3 regions of the Roseovarius sp. JB2-10 genome follow, and region 2 is predicted to be linked to each of the others. Evidence: riboswitches for the same ligand, from Rfam matches in the RefSeq annotation. Region 2 holds a riboswitch; each other region holds the start of a gene.
What was found. Region 2 has a riboswitch for cobalamin ahead of ACZ1HJ_RS07010 (DUF1636 family protein). Riboswitches for the same ligand answer to the same signal wherever they lie in the genome.
Positions count from the first base shown of each region.

Region 1: another riboswitch for cobalamin. It lies ahead of ACZ1HJ_RS11750 (CbtB domain-containing protein); the one in region 2 lies ahead of ACZ1HJ_RS07010 (DUF1636 family protein).
Region 3: another riboswitch for cobalamin. It lies ahead of ACZ1HJ_RS15400 (hypothetical protein); the one in region 2 lies ahead of ACZ1HJ_RS07010 (DUF1636 family protein).

Region 1 covers NZ_CM146337.1:2,341,643-2,343,896, forward strand. Annotated here, with positions in the region: gene ACZ1HJ_RS11740 (lipoprotein-releasing ABC transporter permease subunit) at 1-186, shown strand, start outside; gene ACZ1HJ_RS11745 (ABC transporter ATP-binding protein) at 179-862, shown strand; cobalamin riboswitch at 959-1,160, shown strand; gene ACZ1HJ_RS11750 (CbtB domain-containing protein) at 1,191-1,361, shown strand; gene ACZ1HJ_RS11755 (CbtA family protein) at 1,366-2,067, shown strand; gene ACZ1HJ_RS11760 (hypothetical protein) at 2,096-2,254, shown strand, end outside.
Region 2 covers NZ_CM146337.1:1,408,949-1,411,202, forward strand. Annotated here, with positions in the region: gene cobW (cobalamin biosynthesis protein CobW) at 1-458, opposite strand, end outside; gene ACZ1HJ_RS07010 (DUF1636 family protein) at 463-843, opposite strand; cobalamin riboswitch at 930-1,151, opposite strand; gene cobO (cob(I)yrinic acid a,c-diamide adenosyltransferase) at 1,188-1,808, shown strand; gene ACZ1HJ_RS07020 (DUF4145 domain-containing protein) at 2,080-2,254, opposite strand, start outside.
Region 3 covers NZ_CM146337.1:3,076,775-3,079,028, reverse strand. Annotated here, with positions in the region: gene ACZ1HJ_RS15410 (Mrp/NBP35 family ATP-binding protein) at 1-206, opposite strand, end outside; gene ACZ1HJ_RS15405 (DUF1127 domain-containing protein) at 455-676, shown strand; gene ACZ1HJ_RS15400 (hypothetical protein) at 914-1,177, opposite strand; cobalamin riboswitch at 1,285-1,472, opposite strand; tRNA gene ACZ1HJ_RS15395 (tRNA-Ile) at 1,572-1,648, opposite strand; gene purM (phosphoribosylformylglycinamidine cyclo-ligase) at 1,757-2,254, shown strand, end outside.

The DNA of each region.
Region 1 (2,254 bases), 930 kb from region 2:
ATGATGTCGGGGGGGCAGGCATGGGATCCATCGATCCGCGGCATCTATCATCTGCCAGCGCAATTAAACGCCCGGGATGTGCTCTCGGCGGTGGCCTTGTCGCTCGGGTTGTCCTTTGTCGTCACGATTTTCCCGGCGCGGCGCGCGGCCCGGATGAACCCGGTTGAGGCGTTGCGCTATGAGTGATGTGATGCTGCGTCTCGCAGGTGTTGAGAAGACCTATAACGCGGGCAAATCCAATGCCGTTCAGGTGCTGAAGGATGTGCAGCTTGAGGTCGAAGCCGGTGAGATGGTGGCATTGGTCGCGCCGTCGGGCGCAGGCAAATCGACCTTGTTGCATATTGCCGGTCTGCTGGACACGGCCGATGCCGGTCAGGTGCAGATTGCGGGTACGGATATGACGGGGCTGAGCGATCGGCGCCGGACCGTGGCGCGCCGCCGGGATGTTGGGTTTGTCTATCAGTTCCACCATCTGCTGCCGGAATTCTCGGCGCTTGAAAACATCGTCCTGCCTCAACTGGCCAACGGTGTGGCGCGTGGTGTTGCCGAGGACCGCGCACGGGATTTGCTGACCAGGGTGGGTGTGGCCGAACGGGCGGGTCACAGACCCTCAGCAATGTCCGGCGGGGAACAGCAGCGCGTGGCGTTTTGCCGGGCCCTTGCCAATCAGCCGCGGTTGCTCCTTGCGGATGAACCGACGGGAAATCTTGATCCGGCGACGTCAGATCAGGTTTTCGCGGCACTTGTAGAGTTGGTTCGGGACACGGGATTGGCCGCCCTGATTGCGACGCATAACATGGAACTTGCTGCCCGAATGGACCGCGTGGTGCGTTTGGATAAGGGCGCTTTGGTGCGTGCCTGATGCGCGAAGCGCGCGGATTACCCCGCCAAAAGGTTAAAATCGATCCGTGATCCGGTGCCGGATGCAATATGCGTATTGACCGCGCCTCTATGTTTCTGGCACTGAGATAAGGCCGGTCCTTCGCGTCAATACTGGGGTGAGGGTAAAAGGGAATGCAGTGAGGATCCGTCCGACTCTGCGGCTGCCCCCGCAACTGTGAGCGGTGAGCAGGGCTGAAAACGCCACTGGAGAAATCCGGGAAGGCCAGCCTATGCATCGACCCGTAAGCCAGGAGACCTGCCGGTCTGGGACCACTAAACCCGTCGGGTGCGACGGAAAGGAAAATGAGATGAACGCTGTCACTGCTTCAGTAACAAAGACCAAATCAGGCCTCGGCGCCGCCGTTTTCGCAGCCTTCCTTGGCTTCGCGGTTGTTGCTGTTACAGGCCTTGCACAGGCTGAGACGCTGCACGCGGCCGCACATGACGTGCGTCACGCGACCGGCTTCCCCTGCCACTAAGCACGTGTTTACGCGCATACTGACCAGCGCGTTGTTTGCTGGTGCTGCCGCGGGGCTGATTGCCGCCCTGCTGCAGCTTGTCTTCGTTCAACCCGTCCTGTTGCACGCCGAGCTTTATGAAAGTGGTGAGCTTGTGCATTTCGGCGCGACGTCGACGGTTTCTGCACATCCCGATCTGGGTGGCATGGACATGTTGCGCGATGGTTTAAGCATCATCTTCAGCATGTTGATCTATTCCGGTTATGCTCTGATGCTGGTGTCGCTGATGTCTCAGGCGCAGGACCGTGGCGCTGTCATCAACGGCCGCACGGGATTGCTTTGGGGTCTGGCCGGTTTTGTGGCGGTGCACTTTGCGCCGGGCTTTTCTCTGGCACCCGAAGTGCCCGGTGTTGCCGCCGCGGATGTAAACGCACGGCAAATCTGGTGGTTGGCAACCGTGGCCACGGCAGGCGTCGCTATGTGGCTCATTGCCTTTGGACGTGGCTGGCTGGCCTGGGGTGTTGCTGTCGTTTTGCTTCTGGCCCCACATCTGATTGGCGCGCCAGAGCCTGATGTCTTCACCGGCCCTGTACCCACGGAAATTGGGGCGCATTTTGCGGCGCGTGCCTACGGCGTTGGGATGGCGGCATGGATCATCTTGGGCTGTTGTGCGGGCTATTTCTGGTCCCGCGATCCAGCGGCAGAAGGCATGACCCAGAACGCCTGACACGGCAGTGCATTTCGGAAAGGCGACCATGGACCGTTCAATCGTTCTGTTGATCATCGGGTTGGTTTTTGGCGGAGGCATCGGTTTTACGGTTGCCGCTGGCAATGGCATCACGCTGGATGGCCACGATCACGACATGCATGTCAGTGGCGGCATGGACCATAGCGCGCATGATATGCTGCTCTCT
Region 2 (2,254 bases):
GCCTGCACCGCATGTTCATCTGGCGCAAATCGGCCGGCAGCCACAGCCTCGGCATCGGCCAATGCGATCACGCCGTCCACGGTGATGCGCGAGCGGATCGCGGGCCAGTCAAAGGCTTTCAAAAGCGGTTTCGGAAGCGCCAGTCCGGAGGTCTCGATCAGGATATGATCCGGCGTCTCGGGCAGGGCCATCAGCGTTTCGATCGTGGGGATGAAATCATCGGCCACGGTGCAGCAGATGCAACCATTGGCCAGCTCGACGATATTTTCCGCCGGGCAGTTTTCATCCGCGCAGGTTTTCAGAATGTCGCCATCGACACCTGCCGTCCCAAATTCATTGACCAGAACGGCGAGGCGCTTGCCCTGCGGGTTCTGCATTAGGTGGCGGATCAGCGTTGTCTTGCCCGCCCCCAGAAAACCGGTGACGACAGTGACGGGAATTTTCGTGAGATCAGACATGGGGTTACTCCTGCGGGGGGATACGGGCGATGGATTGTTTGCGGAACACTTCGGGACGTTCGCGCCAGGGCACGATGCCATCTTCGGTGCCCGCATAGGCGCGGATGCCTTCGACGATTTGCGGCACGTGGGCGTCGGGGTCCATATCGCCGTAGATATACGTCCAGCGTGCGGGACCACCGGCCACGATCATCGAGCAGCCGCGTTTGCAGGCCGACAGGCACTCGACCGGGCGCAGGCGCACACCTTCGGGCAGATCCTCGGCCGACAGCGCCTCGTAAAGGCGCGAGCCGGGGCGCGGCCCTTCGACGTCGGTCTCCTGACCGGCGCGGCAGGTGGTACAGACGGTGACGACAATCTCGGCCATCTCATCCCTTTCATCCATAGGGGCGAAGTGAGGAGGGAGAAGCTGGCCAGCAGGGAAAGCACGACAGGCGATCCAACAGCCGGTCGCGAAACACCCCGTTCGCCCGTCACAAAACTGCGCTGGTAGGTCTCCCGGCTTGCGAATTTCGGGCTTGGGCCCGGCGGCTTGCCCACCTTCCCAGCCATTTGGGCCAGTGGTCGGGCATCCTCTTCGGTCACGGTCGCGGGGGCGGCTGCGCTTCGGCCCAAACCCGCAAAGGGTCGTTAGGCGTATCGCATTCCCTCTTAATCTGCCCTAAGACAGACACCAACGTATGCCTCACCTGCGGCATTGCGCCCCTTATTGTCAAGAAAGGATACGCCGTGTCAGATGCCGATACCGACGACAACGCCCGCCACGCCACGAAAATGGCCAAGAAAAAAGCCGCGCGCGACCGTATGATGGAAGACAAGACCGGGGAAAAGGGTCTGATCATTGTCCATACCGGCCCCGGCAAGGGCAAATCATCCTCTGGGTTTGGCATGATTCTGCGCTGTATCGCCCATGGGATGCCCTCGGCCGTGGTGCAGTTCATCAAGGGTGCGTGGCAAACCGGCGAACGCACGCTGATCGAAGAGAATTTCAGCGATCTCTGCCAATTCTACGCCATGGGCGAAGGTTTTACGTGGGAGACGCAGGACAAGGCGCGCGACATCGCGGCGGCACAAAAGGGCTGGGAAAAGGCCAAGGAGCTGATCCGCAATCCGGACATCCGCATGGTGCTGCTGGATGAGATCAACATCGCCATCCGGTATGAATACTTGGATATCGCTGAGGTGGTGGAATTCCTGCAGACCGAGAAGCCCGAGATGACCCATGTTGTCCTGACCGGTCGGAATGCCGCTGAGCCACTGATTGAGATCGCCGATCTGGTCACGGAAATGGCCGTGGTCAAACACCCGTTCCGAGATGGCATCAAGGCGCAGAAGGGCGTGGAATTCTGATCCGGAATTTCTGCCAAACCTGTTAGTTGTCCCTGCCAACGCGGGACTTTCCTTTGCGCGGCTTAAAGATTTGTCGGATCAGCGCGGTTTTCACCACGCCCGTGGCGCTTGCGACACGGGCAACGCCTGACCGCCCCCGTCACACCAGAGGTGTGCCGACTATGCTGGCGCGCCTGTGGCGCGACGGCGGGCTCTTCGCTTCCGCCCGCGGTCAGGCGATGCCCTTTGGGTGGGCAGCGGTGCGTGAGAGCACGAACCCTATGCGCGAATTTTAGCTTTCGGTGCTTCTTGGTGGAATACTTTTCTTAATTTTGTCGGTTTCGACCTTCAAAACGAAATGATCGCGAATGATGCTCTCCAAGATATCGACCATAGTGTCCAAGTGTTCCGGCTTTGGCATCCAACCTCGATGTGCTGCAGCGCTTCCAGCATCGATCAAAACTTCC
Region 3 (2,254 bases), 1.7 Mb from region 2:
TCCATGTCCAGCACAGCGCGTTCAGCCGCCGCGCGCAGCGGCTCCATTTGGGCGGCAATCTCCGGGCTGGGGGCTTCGATCACAAACCGGACATCCGCGCCATCGATATGGAGTGCACGGATCATATCGCGCGACACCAGGTTGCCGCCACCGGGCAGTTCAAACTGCGACAGGCGGGATTTTATGTCGTCAACGCTGCGTGGCATCGCGCCCTCCCTCAAGCTCTGTGCCATAGGTGACAGGTTTGCGGCAAAGGGCAAGGCCTCGCACCACGTTAACCATAATATTGAGCAAAAATATGACGTTAGGGAAGGGTGAGCCATGCAATTGCTGCATGGCAGCATTGATTTGGTCAGGGGTTGTGCACCTGCAGCAAGAGCTTATTTAGGCGTCAACGGAAGCGATGAGGCCCATCGGGTGGTCGCATGAACAGAAGACGCAAGGAATAGAAGAGATGGCTTTTGCACATCAAAATCGTTCGGCCACCAGCGGCCTGAAATTGGACATGAGCGCCGCGATCCACGCGCTCATCACCCGTGCTCAGAATTACCGGGCGTACCATCGGACCATCGATGAGCTCTCGGTTCTGACAAACAAAGAATTGGCCGATCTGGGCCTCAGCCGGTCGGAAATCCGACGCGCGGCGCATGAGGTTGTGTACGGCACACACGGCTAAGGCGGCGTGACGCGATCGGGTGTCCTCGTCTCCTCCTCCCTGAGGGCATCTGACAGCGGCGGCAATCTCCTCTCCTCCCTCGGAGATTGCCGCCGACTAAAATACCGGCCCGGTGGGCCAACCTGAGATTACGAATGATCTCCTCCTCCCAGGGGTCAAACGTAGATAGAACGGCGGCGTCTCCTCCTCCCTGGACGCCGTCGTTTTTCTTTTTAAACAACAATTTAGGGCGCGTGCCTAATGCACGGTGCGGGTGCGTCGGCGTCCGGGTCTGGCGCAGGCAATCGTGGCTTCGCGCAGATATCCGACAAAAGCGCGCGCGGCGTCGCTGCTGGCGTTTCGGGCGGCGGGGCTGGCCAAGGCCGTCTGTGCCGCTTCGGGTGTGCCACCATCCTTGGCGCAAAAGGCCCATTCCAGAAACCCAAGCCGCGCGGCGGATGTGGCATCCGGTCCCGTGGCGTCCATGGTCTCCAACCCGTTGAGAATGCGGGATATACTCATCGTCTTCAACTCCCTGACCACACCCCGGGTCAGATGGGGCGGAAGAAGAGAAGGCACGGATTGCGGGTGGCACTTGGCCTTGGCAACCGTTCCCACCGCCCTCCGCGGATTAACGTTTGTCCAAGGCTGGTTTCCGGACTTGGCGGGTTTCGGATGCAGCGCCTTCCCAGACCGATCTGGCCCAGTGGCGGTTGCCGCATCCCCCATCCTTACCGTTGCGGGGGCAGCGCCGGAATTGCACCGGCTTCCCAATTCTCCACCCCAAAAGGGCGGCACCATGGACCTCAACACTGACCTATAAAATTTTCGATCTCAAGAAGAATATTGAGGGGATGTTTTTCACGCGCTATCCGCGGCCAACCAAGGGCGGATAACGGCACGAGACGGTGAAAGGTGGTAGGCCCGGAGGGACTCGAACCCCCAACCAAAGCGTTATGAGCGCTCTGCTCTAACCAATTGAGCTACAGGCCCGACCTGAGGCCCGGGATACGCACGCGCGCGGGGGGCGTCAAGGCTTTGACGATTGCACCGCGCGGGCGATTGGTCTAACTGGCGGGCACGTGCAAACGGAGGGGCCCCATGAGCCAGACAAAGAACGGTGTGACCTATGCCGATGCCGGTGTGGATATCGATGCAGGCAACGCGCTCGTGGACCGGATCAAACCTGCGGCCAAGCGGACGGTGCGGCCGGGTGTGATGGCGGGGCTTGGCGGGTTTGGCGCGCTCTTTGATCTCAAAGGCGCGGGTTATGTCGATCCGATCCTTGTGGCGGCCACGGATGGTGTTGGCACCAAGCTTCGGATCGCGATTGATACCGGTAATGTCGACGGTGTGGGCATCGATCTGGTGGCGATGTGCGTCAACGATCTGGTCTGTCAGGGGGCTGAGCCGCTTTTCTTCCTCGACTACTTCGCGACCGGCAAGCTCGATACCGAGAGTGCCGCGCGGATCATCGAAGGCATTGCCGAAGGCTGCGTGCGCTCGGGCTGTGCGCTGATCGGCGGTGAGACGGCGGAAATGCCGGGCATGTACCCGGATGGGGATTTTGATCTGGCCGGGTTTTCCGTGGGCGCGATG